Regions from separate parts of the Propionispora vibrioides genome, predicted to be linked through region 2. Evidence: predicted binding sites of a transcription regulator. Region 2 holds the regulator's gene; each other region holds the start of a gene.

Region 1 (9,917 bases), on a different contig from region 2:
GCTCTTGCGTGAGTCCGACCGGTGAAAAAACGCCTGGCAAGGCGTTTTTTTTTATGACTGAAAACAGGCTTGCTAAAATTGGAGAATAACTAACAAAGCAGATAGTTATTGACGAGTTTGGTAAAAATATGTAATATGTTATAGGGATCTAAAAAAATATTGGGTAAACTTATCGAAAGGTAAGGACACAAAGCCATGGGTCTAAGGATGTATGCATCTATGATTGCCAGGTTGCCTGTTTTCTATCAAAACGGTTTAGTAGGCCAGGCGACCCCTGGCCTTTTATGTTTTTGTGAGGATTAGGTCGTGCATAATTCTAAGGTGGTGGCAATACGGAGGAGCGAAAGTGAACAAAGGCAAGCTGTTTTTTTTCTTACAACAAATGGGGCAGGCCAGAGGAAGATGGGTTTTCTTGTTTATGGCTGCTTATATCGTTTTGTTTTTTGCTTGGAGCGTTGGCTGGGCTGAAGCAGGAAGCCTGCGCCTGGCAGGTTGCGGTGCTTTGGTTTTCGCCAGTGTGGCGGTTACAAGCGGGCTTTTATTTCAAACCTACCGGAAGGTCAGGGAAGATTCGCTGTTTTGGCTGTTGTTGTTCCTGGGAATTAGCAGTTCAGCCGGTGGTATTCTTCTGGGAGGGTATTACCGGATTGCGTTACAGATCGATTTTCCTCTTCAAAGCTGGGATAATTTATTTTATGTGACAAGTTCACTTTTGACGTTGGCAGCTTATGTCTCCCTGCTTTGGCAGCGCCGGGGAGCCTGCTTTTGCTTTAAGGCGCTGTTTGATATTACGTTGCTCCTGGTTGTTGTTTTTGCGGTAAGCTGGGACTATATCCGGATGTATTTTGCTTTTCCCAATGAACAGGCCTTGACTAATATGCTTTTTCTGGCATATCCTGTTATGGATTTAGGCTTGCTGTTCGGGATCGCCAGATTTTATCTTCAGTTTAAACGGTTCAACCGGCCTATGCTGCATTGTTTTTTGGGGAGTATTATTTTTTTCTTTATTGCCGATACGGCTTTTTTATACGGCTCTTTGATGGAGGTTAATTCTGCCGGCACCTGGTATCACATGCTCTGGGGTATGGCCAATCTGCTGATTGCCTTGGCAGTGTCGTTCCGGCAGGGCGAGTATGCGATTGGGCAGGAAGGCAACTTAGAATATAATCCCGACACCATGTGGCTTTGCCTTTCCTATGGCGTTGTGGCCGGACTGTTCCTGCTGCTGCTGGTAAAGCTGGAGGAGTTTGTCAGCGTGGCTGTCGGGTTGTTCATTTGCCTGCTGCTGATCAGCGTCCGCCAGGTGTTTTCCTTTTTGGAAAATAAGCGGCTGCTCCAGTCGTTGCAGCAGAAGAACGCCGAATTGCTGACCATGGCTTATACCGATCATCTGACCGCCATGCCTAACCGGTTCCGGTTTCTGGAAGATATTAAAGTAAAGCAAAAACCTTGTGTGGCGATTATCAATATTGAAAATTTCCGGGCTATTAATGAATTTTACGGCTGTCAGGCAGGTGATAAGGTGCTGCGCGATGTAGCCGCCTGCATCCTGCAGGAAGCGGGCCGTTGCGGTTATGAGGTATACCGGCTGTCCGGTGACGAATATGCCCTGTTGGCTGACAGTGTGGAGCCAAACCTGTTTAAAAGAAATATTCTGGACATGTATGACTGTATTGAACAAACCAAGTTTTCAATCCATGGACAACTGCATCCTGTTTTTGTGAGCATTGGCCTGTCCTTCACTGCCGAAAGTCCGCTGGAAAAGGCGCAAATGGCCCTTCGGTATGCCCGCCAGCGTCACCTTAAGGTCCAGGTATATGGTGACGACCTGCCGGTAAAAGACAGTTATCACCATAATTTATACTGGGTGCAGGAAGTGCAGGAAGCCATTGAAGAGGACCGCATTTTGCTTTATTATCAGCCGATTTTGGACCTTTGCACCGGCCGGGTTACCAAGTATGAGGCCTTAGTGCGCATGCTGTCCCGGCAGGGAGAGATTATTTCTCCCGGCTGTTTTCTGCCGGTGATTAAAAAAACTAAAATATATCCCCGGCTAACAGAAGTTATTTTGGAAAAATGCTTTGCCTATTTTCAGGACAAGGATGTTGAGTTTTCGATTAATTTGAGCGCAGCCGATATTGCAGACTGCAAGGTAACGCAGCGGATACTTCGGTTGTTGGCCGGTTCGGGATTGGCTGGCCGGGTCACTTTTGAATTTGTCGAATCGGAGGAATTTGAAAACCCCGAGGAACTGCTGCGGTTCATCACTGCAGTCAAACGATATCATGCCAAGATTGCTATTGATGATTTTGGCAGCGGCTATTCCAATTTTGCCCATATTTTTACGATGGGCGCCGATTATATCAAAGTTGACGGGTCACTGGTAAAGGAGATTGCGGACAATCCGTCGGTACTGGCGGTGGTGGAAAGCATCGTCTATCTTGCCCGCAAACTGAATATCAAAGTCATTGCGGAATTTGTCTGCTGTGAAACCATCTACCATACGGTTAAAGATATGGGATTGGATGAAGTACAAGGCTATTTTATCGGTGAACCGAAACCGCATTTGCTGCAGACCTAGTGTCTTGACCAGGTTAAATCTTAGTCTATACAGCCTATCTTTTTCCGTACTGCTGCGTTGTCGTCGGCTTACATATGGCCGATATGCGCGCCTCCTCCGCCTTGCATTGCAGAAAAATCTATACTGTATAATTCTAATTCATAACTTTGCCAAGACACTAGGTACCCACTGCCTTATTCGCATTGTGCCTCTAGCCGTTTTTTTATGTCTGGCTGTTTCGGTAAAATCCTGAAATAGCCCAAACTGTTTCTGCGGCTTTAATTTCCTGTCAGACGAGAAATTTTCTCGTTATGCCGGCCGGCTCATTAAATCGGTGGCTTCCGAGAGGAACAGGGCTTCATCGTAGCGAAACATATCTAAAAATAAGCTGCGGGAGTATAGTATGCGGGAAACGGTAAAGAAATTGTTGATTACCACCGAATTGCCTTTTGATCAACTGGAGATTCTTATGCGCATTCATCTTGCCAACCGGACAAGCTTTTCCGTTACTTGGGTAAAGCGGGTTCAGGCAACTAATTTCAGCTATTACTGCTATGTGGTGATGGAAGACGCCCGCCGGGAAGCGGACATTTGCGCGGCTCTGGAGCTTGTCTGTGTGGAGGTGCTGCGGGCAACGAAATGTGTCTGGCAGCCCATCACGTAAAAACATCCCGTTTGAATCGGACAAGACGGTATTGCTTTGGTGTGCCTGGCGAACTATTAATGCTATAAAGCAAAAACTCCCCCGTGAAGGGGAGTTTTCTGCTTTATAGGCTGTTTATTTTCCACTGTGAGCCATTAAATTGGCCACTTTATTGGCAAATCCGATGGGGTCGTCCGGCAGGATGCCTTCGATAAGCAGCGCCTGGGTATAGAGCAGGTCGCAGTAGTCGGTGAAGGCCGTGGCTGTAGGATCGGTTTCATACACTTTTTTCAAAGCGGTGAATACTTCGTGATGGGGGTTCAGCTCCAGAATGCGGCTGGCCTTGAAGGGGGCTTTATTCATTTCGGCCAGAATCTGTTCCATCGACAGGCTGATGCCGTTGTTGTCACTGACCAGGCAGACGGCGCTTGATTTTAGGCGGCTGCTGATCTTGACATCGGTAATTTTTCCGGACAGTTTTTCTTTAATGGCCTGCAGAAGCGGCTCATTTTCTTTGGAAAGGCTTTCGGCATCCTGCTTGGCTTCCGGTGATTCCAAGTCGTCCAGTTGCAGATCACCGCGGCTGATTGACTGGAACTTCTTCTCTTTAAATTCCTGTAAGGCGTCAATGGTGAATTCATCGACCCGGTCAAATAGAAAGAGTACTTCGACTCCTTTTTCCTTCAGCAGTTCCATTTGCGGCAGCCGTTCCACTGAGGAGCGGTCTTTGCCGGTGGCATAGTAGATAACTTTCTGTTTTTCCGGCATCCGTCCCACATATTCGTCAAGCGAGGTAAGGCCGTCGGCGGAATGGGAGGAAGGGAAGAGCAGCAGGCCTTTTAGCTTATCCCGGCTTTGATAGTCGGAATAGACGCCGATTTTCAGGGCCTGGCCAAATTCTTTCCAGAAGGACTCGTATTGGGGACGATCCTTAGACAACAGGTTCTCCAGTGTTTTCAGTACGCTTTTTTCCAGGTTTTTACCGATCAGTTTTAGCTGTTTACTGTGCTGCAGCAATTCCCGGGAGATATTGAGCGAGAAGTCAGGCGAATCCACCAGACCGCGGACAAAACGCAGGTACTCCGGCAGCAGGTCCTGGCATTTTTCCATAATGAAAATATGCTTGGAGTACAGCCGGATACCGCCGGTGGCATCCCGGTCATACAGGTCGAACGGGGCCCGGGCCGGCAGGTATAAGAGGCTGGTATATTCCACGGTGCCTTCCGCTTTGGAATGAATGACCTCCAGCGGGTTTTCCCAGTCATGGAACAAATCCTTATAGAAAGAATCGTATTCTTCCCGGGTGATTTCGTTCTTGTTTTTCGCCCAGAGCGGGGTCATCGAATTTAAAGTACGGACTTCTATTGTTTTTACAGCGTCGGCACCTTCAATCGGTTTGCCGTCGGCATCTTTGGGCTGTTCCTCTTTGGTAACGTTCATTTTGATCGGATAACGGATATAATCAGAGTACTTCTTGACCAGTGATTGCAGGGTGTATGTATGTAAGAAGTTTTCTTCGGCAGTACGGAATTCTTCCTTCAGGGTGAGGATGATGGTAGTACCTCGTTGCTCCTTATCGCATTCTTCGATAGTATAGGTTCCGTCGCCGGTGGATTCCCAGCGGATTCCATTGGCCTCCCCGGGCGCACGGGTTAATAGGGTTACTTTTTCCGCGACCATAAAGGCGGAATAAAAACCAACACCGAACTGGCCGATCAGTTCCTGGTCAGGGGACGTTTCTTTTTCTTTTAGTTTGGCAAGAAAGGCTTTCGTACCGGACTTGGCAATGGTGCCAATATTTTCAACGACTTCCTCATAGGTCATCCCCATACCGTTATCGGAGATTGTCAGGGTGTGGGTGGTTTCATCAGGCACTAAGAAAATTTCAAAGTCCGAATTGCCTTCCAGCAGCGCCGAATTAGTCAAAGACTCAAAACGTACTTTGTCAATCGCATCCGATGCGTTGGAAATAAGTTCGCGCAAGAAGATTTCCCGGTTGGTATAAATAGAGTGAACCATTAAATCCAGCAGTTGTTTGGTTTCGGCTTGAAACTCCCGCGTTTGTTTAGGTTTTGTTTCTTGAGTCATGGTGCGAGTCTCCTTTTCGTCAGTCTTAACAAGTTGTTAGCACTCAATCTTCTTGAGTGCTAACTTTGTTTATATCATAACCGGATTGGCGGTGTAAATCAATTGTTTTTGTGGGGCTTTTTACTTTTTTATGGGAATTTTATTGCCTGTTAACTAAAATAGCTGTACCAATTACCAAGATTCTAATTTTTTTGTGGTTGTTGATATTGCGGACATTTTGAGGGTTAGCAGCCCCGTTGCTGTCTGGGGGAACCTGTAAAAAAGGAGTATGATCGGATTGGTCGAATAGGGGGAATGAAATATTCTATTTATATGAGGAAGGATTATGATGAATCAGAAAAAATTAATGAAGGCGGCTGTGATCGCCGCCATTTATGTAGTGCTTTCCGTGGTATTTCAGCCCATCTCCTATGGGGTCATCCAATTCCGGATTGCCGAGGCGCTTACTGTGCTGCCTATTTTATATGCCGAATCGGTATGGGGGCTGTTTGTCGGTTGCCTGCTGGCCAATATGATTGGCGGCGCCGGCGTGATGGATGTGGTCTTTGGCAGTCTGGCCACACTGGCGGCAGCCTGGCTGACCCGGCGCTTTAAAGACAGCAAGGCCGCCTATGTCTTCCCGGTGATCATTAATGCCGTCGTGGTCGGCGCTTATTTGGCTTATCTGTTTGCTATGCCCTATTGGTCGGTATTTGGTTCTGTCTTTATCGGCGAGGCGGTAGTCATTGGAACGCTGGGGGTTATTTTGATTAAAGCCGCACAAAGGATTCAGTAGTTTGCCGTTGATGAATCAAGCTATATTGACTACAGCTTGAACAAATGATAAAATGTTTACTATATTTGTGTAGTCTAAACGGATAGCGTCCGGCCGCCAATTGTTGGCTGGAGCGAGCGGAATCGGGCAAACCTGTCGAAAGACAGGGACGCAAAGCTAAGGGTCTAAAACATTTTTGTTATGGCAGCCGGGTTGCAAAGTACGAGAACTTTGTAATTCGGCTGTTTTTGTCTGTTGCAGTAAATGTTTGTCACTGGAAGAATAAAAATCCTGTTGACGTAAATCGAAACAATTGATAGAATAACTAATGTATTTATTTTGAATAAATGGGTTCATCTAGGTGCTTAACCTGTTTGTTACATATTGGTAATGGTATATATAGCGGGCAAACTTGTCGAAAGGCGGGGACGCAAAGCTCAGGGTCTAAAACATTTTTGTTATGACAGCCGAGTTGCAAAGTGCTAAGAACTTTGTAACTCGGCTGTTTTTTTGTTTTTGACAGTGCATTTTGCCGGTGATAGGTGGGAGGGATGGAAAAGACGCACTTCGATCGTGAAAGCGAAAGATAAAAGCTATTGTTAGGGGAGTGTACATGAGGATCAAGCGAGTATTGGCATTACTTACTTTAGTGTTTTTTTTAGGAAGTGCGGTGTGCTACACACCTGTTAGGGCAAAAGAGGAACCGTCACCAGCCACACTTGGGCAATCAGCTGAAATGTCATATAAGAACCGGGAAGCAGCACGGGAATATGCGGTTACCTTGGCAAGGGACGGGGAGTATCGGCCGGCGTTGGCGATACTGGAAAATTTGGCGGCTGACCGTGAGGCAGAAGAGGATATTGTATCCGATTATGCCGTCGTTGCAGCCTGGGCCGGAGAATATACAAAAGCGATTCAGTTGTATGAAGAACGAATAAAAACATTCCCGGCCATGCCTGATTATGTGAGAATCAATGTGGCCCAGGCATATTTTAAGACCGGACGCTTTAACGACGCCTGGCAGTTATATCATCAATCGGCCATGTCGGGAAATAAGAAAGCCCGCTTATGGGAAGCGGAAAGTCTGGTACATATGGAGCGTTTTGACGAAGCGGAGCGTATTTATTCGACCTTGCTGGAAGAACAACCTGACAATTTAGCGGCTTACAGTGGCAAAGCTAATATATTACTGGCACGCGGTGATGCAGACGGAGCGGCTAAGCTAATAGAAACTGCCGTAGCTTTTGTTGACGGACAAAGCGATCCGGCATTAAAAGCTTCGTTGCTGGCGTTGCGTGGCGGGATGGCGGCTCAATTTATTAGACATGATGCATACCGGCAGGCTATTGTACTGCTGCGGCCTGCAATCCGTGATAAAAGTGCGACTGTTCAGATGCAATGTGACTACGTGCTGGCATTATTTTTGTACGGTGATTATCAAACCGCGGTTAAAGCAGGGGAGCAATTATGGCCCAATTACCGGGAGATTCCTGCCTATGGGCGGCGCGCGTTGGCGGACTCTTATTTACGACTCAATCTGCCCAAACAGGCCATAAGTATTTATTGCAGTATTCTGGAGCAGGGGGAAAGCTTGCCCAGCGATAGGCACAGCCTGGCTTATTCGTATATGTTGACCGGCTCCAAGGAAAAACAGGCGATGGCGTTGTATCAGGAACTTATCAATATGGCTGCAGAACAGGCCATGAGCATTACCGGGGATGCCGATTCATTTTTTACAATGGGGCGGTATGAGGCCGGAAAGAAGCTGTATCAAGCCATAATCCATGCCTATCCTGATTGTGCGGCGTTTCGCCAGCAGTTTGCTGCGATACTTTATCGCCAGGGGCTGATCAGAGAAGCTTACGGACAATATCTGTCGTTGGCTGCTTTGCCGGGTACACAGCCTGCTGCCAATAGTGGTATTGTTAATACGGCTGTGCTGGGAGGCGATTATTATTCTGCCAGGCTGGCCGCAGCAGGATTGGACAAGTATAGTGCAAATCCAATAGCGGCTCAGGCGCTGAGGACCTTTGAAGGACGTTGGCAGGGCAGTCTGGCAGTTAACGCTACCGGTAGCAGCGATTATAAGGGAAATAAGGATCATGGCATACAATTGACCGGCGAACAGCGGGTGACAGACCGGGTAGATATATTGGCAGGAATCGGCAGTACGTGGATTTCTGACGGCCAGGGAGAAACCGTATTAAGAACAAACTCTGTTGGCGGACGATACACCGATATGAAACACATGGTACAGTTGTGGCTGGATCAGGGCCGTAGTCACGGCAGGATGGATGGGTATCGCCTGACCACGAGTCGCTATTTTGGTGAACAAAGCAGAGTTGATTTTAATATAAGCCGTACACCGGTAATGGATGCGGAGGCGTTGCCCGGTCATATGATGACGACAGAGTATCAGCTGGCGTATAACCGGCAAATTGGACGCAAAGACAATCTGTCTGTCATGATGGCAACCGCAAATTATCCGGACAGCAACCGGCGGCGCGATATAAACCTGGACTGGGACCATGTGATGGTTGATACCGGAGCAAAACAACTGTCTTGGTTTGGTTATGCCGACAGAACAGGCTTTAAAAAACAGATGATTGATGGGTTGGAGCCGGTTTACGAAAGTCCCCGTTGCCGGGAAGCCTATGGTCTTGGCCTTCGTCAGCGTTGGAATTTTACCAAGCATTATTGGGAAACTTCCTTTGAGATAGGAGTGGGACGTGATCAGCCGGAGCCGATGGATACCAGTTCTTCACTTCGGGCCGAGTATGGTTATCATATTTCCCGTAATCAGGCACTTGCTGTTAGTGTGGACTATGGATTGCGTACTGGTTATTCAACTGGGACGGGCGGAAAACCGCAGTTTTCTGACCGCCAATACAATGTGAGCTACCAGCTTTCCTGGTAGACAGGGGGAGTCATGGCTATTATGAATAAAAAAATTGTTGGTGCCCTTGTTTTTTGTATGCTAATTCTGTTGATCTGCTCTCCTTCCCTGGCTAATGCCAAGGAGGTTCTTGTATTGTGCTATCATAATGTAACCGATCAACCGGGGCAGGATATATATGCTGTAACACCGGCAAATTTAAAAAGTCATTTGACGTATTTAAAAGAACAGGGGTATACGCCGATCTCACTTAAAGAATATATTGCTGCCAGCCAAACTGGTGCCGCATTACCGGATAAGTCCGTGCTGCTCACGTTCGATGACGGGTATCAGTCGGTGTATACCAAGGTGTTTCCGTTGTTGAAAGAATATCGTTATCCTGGAATGATAGCCATTGTTACTTCCTGGCTGGATTATGCGCCGGCTGAACTCGGACCGCTGGTAACCTGGCAGCAAATAAGGGAAATGGAGAATTCCGGCTTAATTGACGTAGCTTCTCACTCCCATGACATGCATCGATTTACTGTGGTTACACCTCAGGGCGATCGTGGTCCGTTATTAAGCAGGCTGCAATATAAAAACGGCCGATATGAGACGATTGCCGAGCAGCGTGAGCGGGTAAGGCGGGATTTACATGAATCCCAGGCTGTTTTTAACAAGGAATTGGGCCATACGGTGCAAGCCGTGGTCTGGCCTTATGGAGCCTATACGCCATTTGCCGTCACAGATGCCCTGCAAGAGGGTTTTGAAGCTTGCTTTACCTTAAATGATGGAGTAAACCATCCGGGAGAACAGGCCCTGCAGGCAGCTAACCGCCTGATTATAACAGGTAATCCGTCGAAAGAGCATTTTGCCAGTTTACTCAAGGCCAATAGTGAAGCGGCCAAGGTCCCGGTTAAAGCAATACAACTGGACTTAGATATGATTTATGATCCCGGCAGTGCGGTTCAAACAGAAGAAAATCTGAATCTGGCGA
Region 2 (9,917 bases):
TGTCGATTTTACTTATGAAGTATCCCGCAGCCTGGCTGCCTGCGAGGGAGCGTTGCTTGTAATTGACGCGGCGCAGGGGATTGAGGCTCAGACGTTGGCTAACGTCTATCTGGCCTTGGACCACAATCTGGAAATTGTTCCTGTTATTAATAAGATTGACTTGCCCAGCGCCGAACCGGAACGGGTCAAACAGGAAGTGGAGGATGTAATTGGTCTGGATGCTTCGGAGGCTGTACTGGCAAGTGCCAAAACCGGTATTGGCATTGAAGAAGTGCTGGAGGCGATCGTGGCGAAGATCCCTGCCCCGAAGGGCGATAGGGAAGCCCCTTTGAGCGCGCTTATTTTTGACTCTCATTTTGATCCGTATAAGGGAGTCATCGCCTATGTCCGGGTGATGGATGGTACGGTTAAGCCGGGCATGAAGATCAAAATGATGGCGACGGACAAAAGCTTTGAAGTCACCGAAGTGGGAATTTTCCGGCCCTTTCTTGCCAATGTGGATGTGCTGGAACCCGGACAGGTGGGCTTTGTTGCCGCCAGTATTAAAAATGTTAAGGATGCCCGGGTCGGGGATACGGTTACAGAGGCGGAGCGTCCGGTAAAGTCACCCCTGCCAGGCTATCGGAAAATCACACCCATGGTATATTGCGGCTTATATCCGGTGGACAGTGCCGATTACGACAATTTACGGGATGCGTTGGAAAAACTTCAGCTAAATGATGCGGCGCTGGTATTTGAGCCGGAAACCTCCATTGCCTTGGGCTTTGGTTTTCGTTGCGGTTTCTTAGGTCTCTTGCATATGGATGTGATTCAGGAACGGTTGGAACGGGAATATAATTTGACCTTAATCACTACAGCACCCAGCGTTATTTTCCGAGTGACCAAAACGGACGGTGAAGTTTATGAAATAGACAATCCGTCGCATTTGCCCACCCCCCAGGAGATTGATCATATTGACGAGCCTTATGTTAAGGCAACAGTGATTGTTCCCAATGATCACGTGGGTGCGGTCATGGAGCTTTCACAGGAAAAACGCGGCGAGTTTAAAGATATGAAATATTTGGACGTTGCCCGTGTGATGCTGACTTATCATTTGCCGCTCAGCGAAATTATTTATGATTATTTTGACCGCTTGAAATCTTCTACCAGAGGCTATGCTTCGCTGGATTACGAACTGATCGGCTATCAGACCTCCCAGTTGGTCAAACTGGATATCCTGTTGAACGGTGAGCCGGTGGACGCCCTGTCGATCATCGTGCACCGGGACAAGGCGGCTTACCGCGGCAGACAACTGGCGGAAAAGTTAAAAGAAATCATTCCGAAGCAAATGTTTGAAATCCCGATTCAAGCGGCTATCGGCAACAAAGTGATTGCCCGGGAAACCGTCCGGGCCATGCGAAAAGATGTGCTGGCGAAATGCTATGGCGGGGATATTTCGCGTAAACGAAAACTGCTGGAAAAGCAAAAGGAAGGCAAAAAACGCATGAAACAGGTAGGCAGTGTGGAAGTTCCCCAGGAAGCCTTTATGGCAATTCTTAAGATGGACTAGCGCCGATGAAACTGGGCATTTACGTTCATATACCTTTCTGCCGCCAGAAATGTTTGTATTGTGATTTTCCGTCCTTTACCACTGATAGTCAGCTATATTCCACTTATATTACCGCTTTGTGCCGGGAAGCCACTGGCCGGAGCGGTATTTTCTCCCATGCCGTGGTTGATACCGTTTTTATCGGCGGCGGCACGCCAACCCTGTTGTCGCAGGACCTGCTAAACCAGATTCTTAGCTGCTTAAGGGAAAACTATCGACTGAGCGACGAAGTGGAAATTACGATAGAAGCCAATCCGGGGACGGTGGACAGGGCTAAGCTGCAGACCTTGCAGGCACAGGGTGTCAACCGGATCAGTTTTGGCGTACAGACTTTTGCGGAGCGCTTATTGCCTCAAATCGGCAGGATTCATTCAGCGGCAGAGGCAGCTCGGGCCGTAGAACTGGCACAGGCTGCGGGATTTGACAATATCAATGTTGATCTGATGTACGGCTTGCCGGAACAGACAGTGCAGGATTTACAGGAAAGCATCGACCGTGCTATCGGTATGGGCGTCCGGCATCTTTCGGTATATGGGTTGAAAATCGAAGAGGGGACGCCCTTTGCTTCGCTACATGAGCAGGGGCGGCTCGCTTTGCCCGAGGAAGAGATCGAAGAGGCCATGTATGAGCTGGCTGTGCATTATTTACCGGCTCGAGGCTTTAGACGGTATGAAATATCCAATTATGCCCCGGCGGGCTGGGAATGCCGTCACAATTTAAAATACTGGCATTACCAGCCTTATCTGGGATTAGGCCTGGCGGCCCATTCTTTTTTTGACGGTCAGAGGCTGGCGAATACCGTTGACCTGCAGCGATATATCGACTTCTTTTCCGGTACTGGTGGAGAAAAGCAGGAATTTCCTGTAGCGGTTGTGGAAAAACTGGATAGAGAGACGGCCATGGCTGAATTTGCCTTTTTAGCGCTGCGAACCAGTAACGGCGTACATATCCTTGAGTTTAATACTTGCTTTGCGGCAGATTTCTTTAGTCAATATAATAAGGTTATCACTGCGCTCCGCCGGCAGGAACTGATCGAGGTAACAGAAAAAAACGTACGCCTGACAGAACTGGGGATGAAGTACGGAAATGTGGTTTTTGGCGCTTTTTTACCGGATACTTAGTAGGGGCTTGTTTGTAAATTATCCGAAACGCTCTGACGGTGTTTTTGTGCCGTACTTCGTTACCATGTTTTGAAGTAGGGGCCACTATTCCTGTAACATGTTGTCTTATTTGGCGCAAAAATCACGCACCTAAGATCATTTCGTTAATTTACAAACAAACCCCAGTTGCTATCTTGACAGTTGGCGTAAGGAGTGGTATTTTTTTAATAGATATTAGCACTCTATGAGACTGAGTGCTAACAATGGGGGTGGAGTTATGTTAGATGAGCGTAAACGTAAAATTTTGCAGGCAATCATTGATGATTATATTTCCACCGCTGAACCTATTGGCTCACGAACAATTGCTCGCAAATATGGCTTGGGAATAAGTCCGGCCACTATCCGGAATGAAATGGCCGATCTTGAGCTATTAGGCTACATTGAACAGCCCCATACCTCAGCAGGGCGAATCCCATCGGCTAAGGGATACCGCTTTTATGTAGATTGTTTAATTGAACCGCAGACCATATCGGAACGTGAGATTAGTTTGATTGATAACTGGTATCATGCTAAGGTGCAGCGTATTGAAGAAGTATTTCAGGAAACGGCGAAGATTCTTTCCCGGATGACCCGAAATATTTCCATGGTATTGGCGCCGCAGCTTTCGCAATATGTCTTTAAATATATTCAGTTTCTGCCGCTGGACGAACGTCGCGTGATTTTGGTGGTAGTAACCGATACCGGCTTTGTGGAAAACAAGATTATGAATACGCCGCCGGGAACCTCATTAAAGGATTTGCAAAGAATTGCCGAAGGCATTAACAGTCGTCTGGCAGGATTGCCTTTTGACCGGATTCAGACTTCACTGCTGACTCAAATCAAACAGGAGCTTTTGCCGAGCGAAGAATTTTTGGATACGGCTTTGCTTATGATCAAACAAGCACTCTTTGCCGAGAAAAATGAAAAGGTGTATCTGGGTGGCACTACGCAAATGCTGAATCAGCCGGAGTTTCGTAACCTTGACAAAATCAAAGGTCTGTTGACCATGCTGGAAGAAGAGCGTTTGCTCTGCGATATCTTGCAAAAGAAAGAAGACGACGGTGTTATCATTACTATTGGTCAGGAAAATAAGTATACCGGAATGCAGGATTGCAGTGTTGTGCAGGCCACTTATCGCCTGGACGGTCAGATTGTCGGTACCGTGGCTGTCTTAGGACCGACACGGATGGAATATCGAAAGATTATCAGCATTCTTGATTTTATGCACAGCCATTTAGGTGAAATATTGAAGAAATACAAGGTGTAATTTGTATGATACTGGTCTGTCGTAGACCAGTATGATGGCGGCTGTTCCGCCATATACATAGGAGGACGAACGATGAATGTAAAGCAGGCCGGGAGTGGTTCAGACGTTGATGAACGGTTGACCGCCCTGGTAACTAACTCCAACGCCGTCCGGGCTGTTACGGCGGCTGTCGAGGGAACCATAGGTCCCAAGGGGCTGGATACCATGCTGGTGGACCGGGCAGGCGGTGTGATCATTACCAATGACGGTGTCACCATTTTGGATAAAATGGATGTTAATCATCCGGCGGCTAAAATGCTGATTAATATTGCCAAGGCTCAGCAGGAAGAAGTGGGCGATGGAACGACAACGGCTACGCTGATTGCCGGCGCTTTGGTGGCCGAAGGAGTAAATCAGGTCCTGCGGGGTGTGCCTGTAGCCCGGATTATTGAGGGAATCCGATTTGGCGTCCAATATGCGGTTGAACAATTGGCGCAGCGAAGCTTACCGATAGAAAAACTGGAACAGCCGATTTTGCATAATATTGCCATGGTTGCCGGCCGCGAATACGAAGATATTGCGCGACTGGTAGTTCAGGCGGCCCGTTTAATCGGTTCGCCCAAGCTACAGGATAAACATTTTAGACTGTCGGAAATTATTACGGCAAAGGTTGGAGCCGACAATGAAGTGTTTATGGGGGTTGTCATTGACAAAGAACGGATGAATAAAGAAATGCCGCAAGCCATGGACAATGCGAGAATCCTGATTATTGATGATGCCCTTGAACCGGAAAATATCGGTGACGAGGCTTTGGGGACCGAGGCGGGATTTAGGCGGTACCTTGATTTGCAGAATGAATTTCGTGCCAATATATTAAAAATTGTCGAGCAAAATATTAATGTAGTTCTAGTTGATCGTGGTGTTCACGCCGATGCTGAAGAAATACTGACCGACGCAGGGGTTTTGGTGGTGCAGCGGATTGCGGCAAAAGAACTGCGTCGGGCGGCCGATCATACCGGAGCTAAAATGATTAAGCGGACCGGTTTGAAAAAAGAAGCGGGTGAGCTTGTTAAATATATTGGATATGCCGAGAAGGTTTATGAAGATGAAAAACTGGAGCAGCTACGCGTTGTTGGCGGCCAGGGGAAACCGATGGCAACAATTTTGGTCGGCGCATCAACCCAGGAGGTTGCGGGAGAAAGGGAGCGAATTGCCAAGGATGCGGCCTCCAGTGTGCAGGCGGCAATAATCGGTGGGTATGTTCCCGGCGGTGGTGCGATTGAAGTGGCTGTAGCCCGCGCTGTGGAACAGGCGCGTACCCGGGTCAAGGGGATGGCTGTTTATGGTGTGGATTGTGTAGTAAATGCACTGAAGCACCCACTGGCCCAAATTGTGGAGAATGCCGGCTATAATCCACTGGAAAAGGTGGAGGAAGTAGTGGCCGCGCAGGCCGGAACCAGCCAGAACTGCCTGGCTGTTGATTGTGAAACAGGCCTGATTGCCGATATGCTGTCATTAGGTGTTGTAGACCCCGTGCCCGTAAAGATTCATGCCGTTAAGGCGGCCGGTGAAGTGGCTATAGCTATTTTGCGGATTGATACCATTATCAAGAAGCGGGAGGATAACGCCGCCTCTAAAGATCAGGGACCATCCGATTTTTGAGTAGGCTACTATATAGGTGAGGTGAAATCATACATGTCGGAAAATAAGGAAGCCAATAGCTGCGAGCAGGAACTGGTTTTGGATGCAGAAGAAAAGGAAGCTGCCGTTGACGGTGCTGAAGCTGCCGGGGCTGGCGCAGCCAGTGAAACGGAAGTGGAGCGCCTTTTGGCTCTGGTGGAAGAAAAGAATCAATTGGTCAATGAACAAATCGATCGTTTTAAACGTTTGCAGGCGGATTTTGAAAATTTTAAGCGCCGAACCCGTCAGGAGAAAGAGGAATTATCCAATATTGTTGCCCAGAATATACTGGTAGAGATTCTACCGGTCATCGATAACTTCGAGCGGGCCCTGCAAAGTGCTGCCGCGCAGGATGCGGCAAGCGTACTGGCTGGTGTTCAAATGATTTACCGTCAGTTTGCCGGTGTAATGGATAAAGTTGGATTGACTGCTATTGAGGCGGTTGGCAAGCCATTCGACCCGCAGCAGCATGAAGCAGTTATGCGGGTAGAAGATCCGGAGCAGCCGGACGGGACAATTGCCGAGGAATTGCAAAAAGGTTACAGCGTCCGGGGCAAAGTGATTCGTCCCAGCATGGTAAAAGTGGTAAGCAATTAAAAATTTTTACATACAAAACTTAGGAGGTATTTGCAATGGGAAAAGTTATTGGAATAGACCTTGGTACTACAAACTCAGTGGTTGCCGTGATGGAAGGCGGCGAACCGGTGGTTATCGCTAATGCGGAAGGCAGCCGGATTACTCCCTCGGTTGTCGGCTTTTCGAAAACCGGAGAGCGTTTGGTCGGTCAGTTGGCAAAACGTCAGGCCGTATCCAACCCTGATCGCACGATTAGCTCCATTAAACGCCACATGGGAACGGCGCATAAAGTCCGTATTGACGATAAAGATTATACTCCCCAGGAAATCTCGGCCATGGTGCTGCAAAAACTTAAAGGGGATGCCGAGGCGTATCTGGGAGAAACGGTAACGCAGGCTGTTATTACCGTGCCGGCTTATTTTAGCGACAGCCAGCGCCAGGCTACGAAAGATGCCGGAACCATTGCCGGTTTGGAAGTGCTCCGGATTATCAACGAACCGACGGCGGCGGCATTAGCTTATGGGCTAGACAAAGGCGAAGATCACACGATTTTGGTATTCGACTTGGGCGGCGGTACTTTTGACGTGTCCATACTCGAATTAGGCGACGGTGTGTTTGAGGTAAAGGCTACTAACGGTAATAACCGTTTAGGCGGCGATGACTTTGATGAACGAATCATGAACTGGCTGGTTAGTGAATTCAAGAAAGAATCCGGTGTGGATTTATCGCAGGACCGGATGGCTGCCCAGCGGCTCAGAGAAGCTGCAGAAAAAGCAAAAATTGAACTTTCCGGCGTGTTGACGACCAATATCAATCTGCCGTTTATTACAGCGGACCAAACCGGCCCTAAACATCTGGACATCAATTTAACTAGAGCTAAATTTGATGAATTAACTGCCGATCTGGTGGAAGCTACCATGGGACCAACCCGTCAGGCTATGTCTGATGCCGGTTTGCAGCCGAGCGATATTAATAAGGTCATTTTGGTAGGCGGCTCCAGCCGTATCCCGGCTGTGCAGGAAGCGATCAAACGCTTTTTGGGCAAAGAACCACACCGTGGTGTAAACCCTGACGAGTGTGTGGCTGTTGGCGCCGCTATCCAGGCCGGTGTCTTAGTCGGTGATGTAAAAGACGTCCTGCTCCTCGATGTTACGCCGCTGTCTTTGGGCATTGAGACGCTAGGCGGTGTGTTTACTAAAATTATTGACCGCAATACTACTATTCCGACCAGAAAAAGTCAGGTCTTCTCTACGGCAGCCGACAATCAGCCTTCTGTAGACATTCATGTGCTACAGGGTGAGCGGGAAATGGCCGCATACAATAAAACACTGGGCCGTTTTGAACTCTCAGATATTCCGCCGGCACCGCGTGGGGTGCCTCGCATTGAAGTTGCTTTTGATATTGACGCCAACGGTATTGTCCATGTTTCGGCGAAAGATATGGGAACCGGTAAGGAACAGAAAATCACGATCACTGCTTCCGGCGGTATGAGCAAGGACGATATTGAACGCATGGTCAACGAGGCTGAAGCGCATGCGGCAGAAGACAAAAAGCGCAAAGAAGAAGTGGAAGTGCGCAATAATGCTGATTCCTTAGTATATCAAGCCGAAAAAACGATTAAGGATATGGGCGATAAAGCTGATAAGGCTTTGGTTGAAAAAGTGCAAAAAGCAGCCGACAAATTAAAAGAAACGCTGAAAGGTACTGATATTGAACAAATTAAAGCTGACACGGAAGAGTTGACCAAACCGTTGTATGAGATGACATCAGCTGCCTACAGCCAGGCCGATGCAGCTGAGGCTGGCACTCAAGCTCCGGGAGCCGGTGCGGCAGGTGGTGCCGGACAGGATGAAAAGATTGTGGATGCCGAATACAAAGTAGTGGACGAAGATAAAAAATAATTACTTTTTGAGTAAATTAGTGTAGGATGGTGTGCCGTGAGTAAACAAGACTATTATGAATTGCTGGGTGTGCCTAGAACGGCATCGGATGACGAAATAAAAAAGGCTTTTCGTAAACTGGCCCGCAAATACCATCCTGACGTCAATCGTGATAATCCACAAGAAGCGGAAGCTAAATTTAAAGAAATTAATGAAGCTTATGAAGTGTTATCTGACCCCCAACGCAAAGCGCAGTATGACCAGTTTGGTCATGCTGCGTTTGATGGCGCCCGGGGAGGGAATGCTGGCGGGGATTTCGGGTTTGGCGGCAGTGGTGGCTTCTCAGATATTTTTGATATGTTTTTTGGCGGCCAGTCTGGGTTTGGCGGACGCCAGCCCGGTCCGGAAAAAGGTGCCGACCTGCGGTATGATTTAGAAATATCCTTTGAAGAAGCAGCGTTTGGCGTGGAGCGAGAAGTACAGATTCCGCGGACTGAGGATTGTGATACCTGTAAGGGTTCCGGGGCGGCGCCAGGAACACAGGCGGAAGTTTGCCCGCAGTGTAAAGGAACCGGGCAAGTTCAGGTGATGCAGAACACGCCCTTTGGTCGGATGGTCAATGTGCGGACCTGTGACCGTTGCAACGGTGAGGGTAGAATCGTTCAGACGCCTTGCCGGGATTGCCATGGCCGTGGTAAAGTGCGCAACAAACGAAAGATTAAAATCAAAGTTCCGTCCGGCGTAGACAACGGCTCCCGGCTGCGGATCGCCCGCGAGGGTGAAGCCGGTGTTCGCAAGGGACCGCCGGGTGATTTATATGTGTATATTTTCGTAAAACCGCATAAATTGTTTGCCCGTGAAGGCAGTGAGGTAATTTGTGAAGTGCCGATCAGCTTTGTGCAAGCTTCACTGGGTGATGAAATTGATGTGCCTACCCTGGACGGCAAGGTAAAACTGCGTATTCCTGAAGGAACTCAGTCGGGAACGATATTCCGTCTAAAGGAAAAGGGGATTCCCCACTTGCGTGGCAATGGCCGTGGCGATCAGCATGTCCGGGTTAAAGTTCTGACCCCGCAGAAGCTGAATGAGCGCCAGCGTACTTTATTGCAGGAGTTTGCCAAGTTGGGCGGCGAGAATATAAACCCGGAGCAGAAAAACTTTTTTAAAAAAGTAAAAGATGTGTTTGGCGTATGAAGGCAGTCTGTTAAAGTGCACACTGTATTTTACACGGTACTAACAGCATACGGACATAAGGAGCGATTGATTGTATGAAGTGGGCTGAAATCAGTATCCAGACGACACATGAGGCTACCGAGGCGGTAGCTAATATTTTTCATGATTTAGGAGCCAGCGGGGTTGTCATTGAAGACCCTGAGCTGGTTAATGCTTACCGGCGCGCGGGAGCCTGGGATTATTGCGATATTCCCGAGGAAACTGATGTGGAAACCGTTACTGTGAAAGCCTACTTGCCGATGAATGAAGAATTGGACGATAAGCTGGCCTCATTTGAACAGCGGGTTAATGAACTGGTAAACCATAACCTTGATAAGGGCAAAGGTGCCATTGCCTGCAAAGAAGTTCAGGAAGAGGACTGGGAGTCTTCCTGGAAAGAATATTTTCATCCCACGCGGATCAGCCCGCAGATTATTATCAAGCCCTCCTGGGAAGAATACGTGGCTATCCCCAATGATATTGTCATTGAACTTGATCCGGGCATGGCTTTTGGCACAGGAACGCACCACACTACGATGATGTGCGCCCAATGCCTGGAGGAAGTGGTGCGTGAGGGTTCGGTGGTCTTTGATGTA
Region 3 (9,917 bases), on a different contig from region 2:
AAAAGATCCGTCAGGAGGGGCTGTGCAAATACACCTATGGTCACCTAGACGTTTGAAGAAGGAACATGTTTGCATTGATTGTTTTCTTATGGTGGACTTATATAGTAAATATTTATGAAAATTAGAGATTTGTTGTTGTAAATTGTCCTGGGAAACAAGGAATTTTTAACCGGTAAGTAGAATAGATATACTTTGAACCATTTTTGGAGGTACTTGTATAGCCATGAGTGTAGTAGGAGATATATGCAGAAAAATAACTACACTGCAATCAACGCAGATTGAATTGTTAGAAAATATAACTGCCAATATAGGACTCATGGCAGATTTGGCTCATGCGCAGGTCACTGTATACGCTAAGGCGAGTGACAATAATTTTGTTGTCATTTTGTCTCAGGTAAAACCTCATACGAGTTTTATTCAGCGTAAGCCCAGCCTGCTGGGGTCGACCGTCCACATTGCCGAAGAACCGCTGGTTGCCCGTACCTTTGTTTCCGGTCAGTCTATTTGCGGGCAGCGTGAATGGGCGCTGGGTATGTGGATGGAAATGCGAACTTACCCGATCTTTGATAACGATGACGATATTATTGCGGTCATCAGCTTTGAAGCCAGCTCTGATGAAGTGCGGGCGGAAGGCCATGGCATTTTAGTGGAAAGTGCGTATATGTTGCAGGCAATTCTGCGGGAAAGGTCTAACCGCAAGCTGTTCCGGCCGCTCTCAGCCAGTGACGGTATCCTGGTGATTGATGAAAAAGGACAAATTATTTTTGCCAATTCGGCCGCTACCAGTATTTTTAAGGTTTTAGGTGTCTCTCATATTGTGGGAAGGCGTTTTTACGATCGCCATGTGGATATGCGGTTAGTCCAAAAGGCAATTCGCAGCAAAGAACCCAGTGAGGTTGAAGTAGAAGCTGGCGGGATGACGCTGGTACAACGGGTGATTCCGATTGTCAGTGACGCCGGACTGGTTGCCCGGGTGGTTGTTATTGTCGCCAATGTGACAGAAATAAAGAAAAAAGAAAAAGAGCTTTTGATCAAAGCGGCTGTTATTCAGGAAATCCATCACCGGGTTAAAAACAATCTGCAAACGATTGCCAGTCTGCTTAGATTGCAAGCCCGCCGTACCAAATCGCAGCCGGTTAAGGCAGCTCTGCGGGAAAGTGTCAACCGCATTCTTAGTATTTCTGTCGTGCATGAATTTTTATCGCAACAGGATGCCGAATTTATTGATGTGGCGGAAGTCGCCCGTAATATTTTGGATATGGTGATTCAAAATATGCTGGAGCCAGATTTTAATTTGCAGACAATTTTTAATGGGAATACGGTCATTTTGGCTTCAGAAAAAGCCAGCAGTCTGGCTCTGGTCATCAATGAATTAATCCAAAATTCCATTGAACATGGTTTTATCGGCCGTCGCGAGGGCATGATAGGTGTGGATATTGCCACGTTGGAAAAAACATATCAAGTGGATATATATGATAATGGTATTGGCCTGCCTGATGGCTTTAGCCCGCAAAATTCAAACAGCCTGGGGTTACAGATTGTGCGCACCTTGATAGAAGACGATCTTGGCGGCAGTTTTCAGCTATACGCCAATAATGGGACTCATGCGTGCATTACCATACCCCGCGAAGTGGAAGGAGGGAAATAATCATATGCAACCTTTGCGTATCGTGATAGCGGACAATGAATCAATTATCCGCATGGATTTGAAAGAAATACTGGAAGAAGCCGGACATACTGTGATCGGTGAAGCCAACGACGGGGTGAAAGCGGTGGAATTAGTGAGAAAGCTGCGCCCCGATCTGGTGATCATGGATATAAAAATGCCGGAGATGGATGGAATTGCGGCTGCAAAAGTTATTTCCAACGAAAAACTTTCACCGGTTTTGCTGCTTACTGCATTTAGTCAGAAAGAAATAGTGGAAAGGGCAAAAGACTCAGGTGTATTGGCCTATCTGGTCAAACCGGTCAAAGAGGTAAATTTATTTCCGGCAATGGAAATTGCTCTCTCTCGGTTCCGGGAAATTACCGAATTGGAACAGGAACTGGAAGGCGTTAAAAACTCTCTGGAGACCCGTAAAATTTTAGACCGGGCCAAGGGCATTCTGATGGATGCCTATAATTTGAATGAAAGTGAAGCATACCGCCGTATTCAGCAGTATAGTATGAGTAAACGGAAATCTATAAGGGAAGTGGCTGAGGCGATTGTAGAGTCCGTTACAAAGAAAAGGTAGTAAACCCGGCAGGCTGCTGCTGGGTTTTGTCTCATAGGCCGCCTTGCGAGCATTGTTTGCCGGTTTAGCGGTCAGTATATAACTCTCGGGGAAGTCCGGTCCGGCTCTCTGAGAGTTTCTTTTGCAATTTGAATAAATTTTCCAGATGGGGCCATACTAGTATCCTGTTAGTCTTAATCCAGTGAATACTGGCGGTCTATTTTTCGCCACCTTCGTTATCGTCAGTTAGCATACTGCCGGTATACCTCCTTCTTTCGTCTTGGGTCGTGAAAATAGCTTTACCATTCTCCTGGTGTTTTAAGGCTGACAAGGTACTAGAACAGGAAAGTTGTACCCAAGTTGTAAAAAAAGTGGATTTTTCCCCAGAAAGCTCTTGATTTTTTTGTGCAAATTATATATTATAATTTATGGAATTAGCACTCAACCTTAGTGAGTGCTAACAAGTAAATTATAAATGACAAACACGATAAAGGGAGGTCATTTTCATGATTAAGCCATTAGGCGACAGAGTAATTGTTAAAGTTGTGGAAAAAGAAGAAAAAACAAAAAGCGGCATTGTATTGCCGGACACTGCCAAAGAAAAACCGCAGGAAGGTAAAGTGATTGCTGTTGGCACCGGTAAAGTATTGGATAACGGCCAACGGGTTGCGCTTGATGTGAAAGAAGGCGACAGAGTCATTTTTGCTAAATACGGCGGAACAGAAGTTAAATTTGATGGACAGGATTATCTCATCCTCAGCGAAAGAGATATCCTCGCTGTTGTAGAATAATAAAAATCAATTACGGGAGGTAATACATAATGGCAAAGCAAATTATATTTGACGAAGAAGCACGCCGCGCACTCGAAAGAGGGGTAAATGCGCTTGCTAATGCTGTAAAAGTAACTTTAGGACCGAAAGGCCGTAATGTTGTTCTTGATAAAAAATTCGGTGCACCGACTATCACCAATGATGGTGTAACCATTGCCCGTGATATTGAACTGGAAGATCCGTTTGAAAACATGGGTGCTCAGCTTGTTAAAGAAGTTGCCACAAAAACCAACGATGTAGCCGGTGACGGAACCACAACCGCTACTTTGCTGGCACAGGCTATGATTCGTGAAGGCATGCGCAACGTAGCTGCAGGCGCTAATCCGATGATCCTGAAAAAAGGTATCCAAAAAGCTGTGGAAGCTCTCGTAGCTGAAATTAGAAAAAGCGCCGTAAAGGTAGAAACGAAAGATGCCATTGCTCAGGTTGCTTCAATTTCCGCCGGCGATGAAGAAATCGGCACACTGATCGCCGAAGCTATGGAAAAAGTAGGTAAAGACGGTGTTATTACCGTAGAAGAGTCCAAGACCATGGGCACTGATCTGGAAGTAGTAGAAGGCATGCAGTTTGACCGCGGCTATATCTCTCCTTACATGATCACCGATGCCGATAAAATGGAAGCTGTGCTGAATGACCCTTACATTTTAATCACCGACCGTAAGATCACTGCTATTGCTGATTTACTGCCTGTATTGGAAAAAGTGGTTCAACAGGGCCGCGAACTGCTCATTATTGCCGAAGACATTGAAGGTGAAGCACTGGCTACGCTGGTAGTAAATAAACTTCGTGGCACCTTTAAAGCCGTAGCTGTTAAAGCCCCCGGTTTTGGCGATCGCCGCAAGGCCATGCTGGAAGACATTGCTATCCTGACCGGTGGCAGCGTTATTACCGAAGAGCTAGGCCGTAAGCTGGACAGCGTGGAAATCACCGACCTCGGACGGGCCCGTCAGATCCGCATCTCGAAAGAAGAAACCACTGTAGTTAACGGTTCCGGTTCCTCCGACGAGATCAAAGCCCGTGTAAATCAAATTAAAGCACAAATCGAAGAAACCACTTCCGATTTTGATAAAGAAAAACTGCAGGAACGTCTGGCTAAATTAGCTGGCGGTGTAGCAGTTATCCAAGTAGGTGCTGCTACCGAAGTAGAATTGAAAGAAAAGAAACTGCGCATTGAAGATGCATTAAATGCTACTCGTGCTGCTGTTGAAGAAGGTATTGTCGCAGGCGGCGGTACTACATTCATTGATATTCAGGCTGTACTGGATTCCCTGACCCTCATTGGCGACGAAAAGACCGGTATGGAACTGGTGAAACGCGCCATTGAAGAACCTGTCCGTCAGATCGCTAACAATGCCGGCTTGGAAGGCTCGGTTGTTGTGGAAGGCGTGAAAAAAGCCGGTAAAGGTATTGGCTTCAATGCGTTGACTGAGGAATATGTTGATATGATTAAGTCCGGTATTGTTGACCCGGCCAAAGTGACCCGTTCTGCGTTGCAAAACGCAGCCAGCATCGCTGCTATGGTGTTGACTACGGAAACCTTGGTTGCCGATAAACCGGAAAAAGATAACGGTGCTGCCGCTGCCGCTGCTATGGGCGGTATGGGTGGTATGGGTGGTATGGGCGGCATGATGTAAGGTGTGCTTTGACCCCTTGAGTTTAAGGGGCCAGGTGCTCAGATTGGTGCCTTGACCACATAAAATTTGTTTTATCAGAGGCTCCTCATGAGTTCAGTGAACTCTTGAGGAGCCTCTTTCTTTTGTTTTGGCGACATGCAGATATACTTTTCTGGTTGTGTCATCAGAACGTCCAAGCCGTTCCCAAATTTCCTTGGCCTTAAGTCTGCCAGCTATTGCATGAACCCCTTTCAAGCTAGTGCCTCATCCGGTAGGAAGATGTAGTATGGCGTCGAGAATTTTTGCCGTCAGGCAAGACGGAGGAGGCGCGCATATCGGATATATGTAAGCCGACGACAACGAAGACTGACGGTAAAAAGGCCGGTGATCTGCTACAGACTTTGCCGGATGAGGCACTAGACTATTTCTACAAAATGACAATTAGAGCATTAAAGTGTATGTTTGAGGCAAAGTGTCTTGAATTAATCATAAAGCGTGGTTTAATAAAAGTATAATATATATGGTTTGGGGGTATTAAAAATGGAATTACAAGTAGCATTATTTTTAACGCTTGTAGGTGGCGTTATCATCTCCTCATGGATGCTTATAGTAACTTCTAGAAGTGTTTACAATGAGCGTATGAGTATCATAGAAAAAAAGATTAGATTGTTAGGTGGAAATATTATTAATATTGAACAGGTGAAAAGAACGAACTGTCCTATTAATCAGGAGTACAAAGAAGCAGAATTAAGCTATAAATTCTTCAGAGTTAAATACGCTTTAGAAGATAAACTCAAAGAAGGCTGGGCGATAATAGCCATGAAGCAAAACTGGTATGGCGGTAACGGGACAATTGATTCAAAATGGATGTGGCGTTTATAGCCAGAACAAGTTGTAAACAATCTTTCCTCATTTCTGGTAGATGGGGCCCTTAACGATAAAAATGCTATTATCAATTATACACGTAAAGAGGTAATATAATGGAATTTGGCTTAGTGTTTCTTATACTTTGCGTCAATGGGCTGCTGTTAGTCATAAATATCTTTTTGATTAGCAAATGGCGACAAAATAAACAGCAGATAACAGCCTATCGAAATATTGAATTACTAAATAATGATTTAAGAGCTCAAAGACATGATTTTTTAAATCATCTGCAAGTGACATATGGTTTGATTGAACTCCAAGCGTATGAGGAAGCATTCCACTATCTCAATAAGATTTACGGTAAAATTAATCAGTTAAATAATAATATCAAAACAGAAAAGATTGCCATTAATGCTCTTCTACAAACTAAAAGCAATGAAGCAGAGCATAAACGAATCCGCTTTTATGTTAATGCAAGTTCTAGCCTTTCTGAAATTGAGATGGAAGAGTGGGAGCTATGCGGCTGTTTAAGCAATTTAATTGATAATGCGTTTGAAGCGACTTCCAGGGTGGCGGATGATAAATGTGTCTGGATAAGGATCTTTGAAGATATGCACAGCTATTTTTTTGAGGTAGCTAATACTGGCAGGCGCTTAAATGAGGAAGAGATAGCTTCTGCGTTTAGAGAAGGCACAACAAGTAAAAACCAAGAAGGACATGGCCTTGGTCTGTTTCTTGTTAAGAAAGCATTAAAAAACTATGGGGATGTTTGGGCTACCAGTGCTGAGTACGGGATGATCTTTACCATAAAGCTCTTTAAAGCGGCAATTAAGACGTGAAGATTTATGCTTGCAGTGATTTGAATTAATTATAAAACGTAGTGTAATAAAAATATAAATCAAATAGAACGAAGGATATGAAAAAGCTTATAAGTTCTAAAAAGAAAGGGGGCACCGTTTTGTTTAATGTCATAATTGTTGACGATCAGGAAGGCATGCGCATATTGCTGCAAAAGGCCCTGCAGTCAATGAAAGATGTGGTTATAGTAGGAGAAGCCGAGAATGCCGATCAAGCCGTTGAAATGGTTACACTTCATAGACCACATGCTGTTTTTCTAGATGTAGAAATGGGGAAAAAAAACGGTTTCGATGCAGCTAAGCGGATTATTGATATAACCCCCAAATGTATGATTGTTTTTGTAACAGCATTTGAGAAATATATGCCACAAGCATTTGAACTATATGCTTTTGACTATCTTGTTAAGCCTTTTAAAATGGCGAGATTAAAAGAAACAGTTAACAGGATGCAACGTATTCAGGCGAATGAACAAGAATACTCTCCTATTCAAAAAGAGCTAAGATGCGAAATCCTCATTAAGGATAAAGAAGGACTTGCTATTGTTCATCCTAATGATATTATACTGATTCAGCGTGAAGATCGAACCACCACGATCATTACTGAACAGGGGAAATACCATACGACAGAAACGCTTTCGGAAATTGAAGCGAAACTACCAGAGAACCAATTCATACGCAGTCATAAATCTTATATTATTCAAATTAGTAAAATTCACAGAATAGCGATGTATGGAAGATGGACATATATTGTCAAGCTTAGAGGCATAAAAGAGGATGCTCTGCTAACTAAGGAAAAGGCAATACTATTAGAACAGAAATTTAAAATGAAGATTGGGATTTGATATGATAGAAAAGAATCATCAAACGGATGCTCTCATACATGAATTGATTAATTTGTGGGCGGCTTCTTTTTCTTGTAATAATGTGTTGGCTTGTTATAGTGAGTCTGTAACCTTGATTGCCAATTTGGACAATGTAGAAGTAGGCTCATAAATCAGCGGTTCCCTAGGTCTGGCGGTGATTACATTTATTGCGAAATTTTACAAATGCGATATTTATACGATATTTCTATGAGAATTAAGATTTATACTGCAATTAATATAATCATTACTTCTGGATTGGTGATGAGTGTGAAATGCGGAGCGTGAGTATGGCGGGAAGGCAAATTATCTTGATTCTAGGCGCTATGACTCGCGCTATTATTGAAATATATTATTATTTATGGTTGGATTGATCATTATGATAGAGCCTCACGCAAGCGAAAAGCTTTCGTGAGGCTCTGTTGGTTTGGCAACGGATGTCTTACCCTTTTTTTTCGGTATTGAAAAAAGAGCTTGTTTTTAGGAAAATCCAGGTGATACACAACCACCAAAGGAAAAATACGAAAAACGAAACATAGGGGTAAAGCCAAGGCCGGAAATCAAATAAATCTGCATTCCTTACTAAAAGCCCATAGCCAACGCTGGCGCAGGAAAAAGTAAAAATATATGGATAACGGAAAATTTTTTTCTGGGGAAAAAAGTAAAGAAATAACATGACGGTAGTAAGCCAGCTCGCCGGAGAAAGAAAATTTTGGTCCCAAGCGGCAAACAGCCCCATATTCTTAAACCACATAATTTGAAGAACGTTCTGAAACAGACTTACAATAAGCACATCGCCAAGTGCCCCAAATAGAAAACCGTAAATAAAATATTCTTTGTAATCTTTTTTCGGAATAAAAATCAAAGTGAAGGAAAAGGTTACAAGCAAATATACCGGGTAAAACAAAAGTGTTACAAGTTCCATCGTGGTTCGTTCCTTTCTAATCAGTACTTTATAGTATGGTGTCCTTAGGGTATAGAGTTTTATGCAGGTATAGGAAGGGGTGGCGATCATGAATTGATCTTTTTACTCTGTCGGGCATATTGGAGAGCTCTGCTGCATAAGTACTATTGGGCGAGGTTCTTGCGGATAAGGGGGCGAAAAGATGATTTTTGATTTGCGGCGGTTTAAAACATTCCGGCACTTATTTTACAGCGTAGTCGGATTGCTGGCGATTAGTACAGTATATATTCAGGTTGCCGATCTGATTCATACCGGTCCGATTGCCATTGCCGGGACCAGGACGGATCAAAAGGTTGTGGCGCTAACTTTTGATCATTCCTGGGGCAATAAATTTACTCCGTCGATTTTGGATACACTGAAACAATATAATGTAAAGGCGACTTTCTTCATTATGGGACCCTGGGCGACAAAGTATCCGGACGTAGCAAAGCGCATCGTTACGGACGGCCATGAGGTAGGCAGTCACGGCTATCGACATGAAAACTATGGTGATAGGAGCGCCGACTGGGTGCGTGAGGATATTCAAAAAGCGCATGCTCAGATTAAAGAAGTTACCGGGGTGGAACCGGTACTGTTGCGTCCGCCTAACGGGCACTATTCCCAAAGTTCATTAAAGACTACCGATGAACTGGGCTATAAAACGATTATCTGGAATGTTGATTCGCTGGACTGGAAAAATCCGGGAAGAGATGTTATTGTGGAACGGGTCATGAAACGGCTTAAACCGGGTGCTATCATTCTGATGCATGCCTCCGATACACCGGTGCAAACGGCAGATGCCTTGCCTATTTTACTGGAAAAGATAAAGGCGGAAGGTTACACTTTTGTGACGGTCGGCGATTTACTGCAAAACTATGCCGGGCAGGGGATTTTGAAGCATTGATGCAAGTGTTGATGCGGGCAGTGGAACTGCCCGCTTTGTGTTGTCCCTGTGCAAATTTTATAGCTTAGAAGGAAATGAGCCATCTTCGGCGAAATAAAAGAGTTGCATAATCTGAAAAAGTATTGTTGGAAATTACAAGGAAACCGTTGACTTAGTGACCGCATTGGCACGGGAGAGAGACTTTTTCGCTTGGCAAAAGGATAGAAGCGCAGGAAAAGGAGCGCTCTTCTGAGATTTTTCTGACGCAGCCCGACGAAAGGATTCGTGATGTAGGTCGTGGATAAGTCAATGGTTTTCAAGGGAACACAGAAATGAAGGTGCAACTATATGAACTCGCTGCTAAGAGCGGCTTCGGCTAACATCATCTCTGGCAAGCGGCTGGACTTTGAGGAAGCGATGGCTTTATACCAGCAAGGAGATCTACTGCATTTGGCTAACCTGGCCCGGTCGGTGAAAGAATCACGATCAGGTCGCCAAGTGTTTTTTAATGTAAACAGGCATGTAAATCTGACTAATGTTTGTGTATCGCAATGTCCGTTGTGCGCATTTGCCCGTCTGAAAAATAGTGCCGATGCTTATTTGATGGATATTGCCGAGGTCGTGCGGCTGGTGGAAACTGCTGGACGGGAAAATCCTGATCTGACCGAGGTACACATGGTAAGCGCGCTGCATCCGGAAACTCCGTTCAGTTATTATTTGGATGTGATAACCGCAGTCAAACTGACGTTGCCGCATATTCATCTAAAAGCGTTTACTCCGGTGGAAATCATTCATTTCAGTAAAATTAGCGGCTTACCCGTGAAGGCTGTGCTTGCCCGGTTAAAAGCGGCTGG

Evidence for each region. Region 2 encodes HrcA, which represses chaperone genes, less so after heat shock. Its sites were predicted from a motif close to TGTTAGCACTCNNNNNNNNNGAGTGCTAACA; they were not measured.
Region 1: a site for HrcA is predicted at 5,326-5,356, ahead of htpG (molecular chaperone HtpG). Genes of this name have one in related genera too.
Region 3: a site for HrcA is predicted at 2,646-2,676, ahead of groES (co-chaperone GroES). Genes of this name have one in related genera too.

Annotation. Positions count from the first base shown of each region.
Region 1 is NZ_FODY01000010.1:36,710-46,626, forward strand. Features, by position in the region: gene BMW43_RS21125 (hypothetical protein) at 1-25, shown strand, start outside; cyclic di-GMP riboswitch class I at 153-239, shown strand; gene BMW43_RS09835 (bifunctional diguanylate cyclase/phosphodiesterase) at 347-2,581, shown strand; gene BMW43_RS09840 (hypothetical protein) at 2,964-3,224, shown strand; gene htpG (molecular chaperone HtpG) at 3,339-5,291, opposite strand; gene BMW43_RS09850 (QueT transporter family protein) at 5,617-6,066, shown strand; cyclic di-GMP riboswitch class I at 6,182-6,266, shown strand; cyclic di-GMP riboswitch class I at 6,441-6,525, shown strand; gene BMW43_RS09855 (tetratricopeptide repeat protein) at 6,782-8,962, shown strand; gene pgaB (poly-beta-1,6-N-acetyl-D-glucosamine N-deacetylase PgaB) at 8,984-9,917, shown strand, end outside.
Region 2 is NZ_FODY01000001.1:202,412-212,328, reverse strand. Features, by position in the region: gene lepA (translation elongation factor 4) at 1-1,549, shown strand, start outside; gene hemW (radical SAM family heme chaperone HemW) at 1,555-2,709, shown strand; gene hrcA (heat-inducible transcriptional repressor HrcA) at 2,966-3,994, shown strand; gene BMW43_RS01115 (TCP-1/cpn60 chaperonin family protein) at 4,067-5,635, shown strand; gene grpE (nucleotide exchange factor GrpE) at 5,669-6,250, shown strand; gene dnaK (molecular chaperone DnaK) at 6,286-8,130, shown strand; gene dnaJ (molecular chaperone DnaJ) at 8,167-9,303, shown strand; gene prmA (50S ribosomal protein L11 methyltransferase) at 9,378-9,917, shown strand, end outside.
Region 3 is NZ_FODY01000006.1:117,619-127,535, reverse strand. Features, by position in the region: gene BMW43_RS07215 (sensor histidine kinase) at 224-1,648, shown strand; gene BMW43_RS07210 (ANTAR domain-containing response regulator) at 1,653-2,234, shown strand; gene groES (co-chaperone GroES) at 2,720-3,004, shown strand; gene groL (chaperonin GroEL) at 3,034-4,677, shown strand; gene BMW43_RS07190 (hypothetical protein) at 5,197-5,538, shown strand; gene BMW43_RS07185 (sensor histidine kinase) at 5,637-6,359, shown strand; gene BMW43_RS07180 (LytR/AlgR family response regulator transcription factor) at 6,479-7,219, shown strand; gene BMW43_RS21335 (hypothetical protein) at 7,680-7,976, opposite strand; gene pdaB (polysaccharide deacetylase family sporulation protein PdaB) at 8,344-9,084, shown strand; gene mqnE (aminofutalosine synthase MqnE) at 9,412-9,917, shown strand, end outside.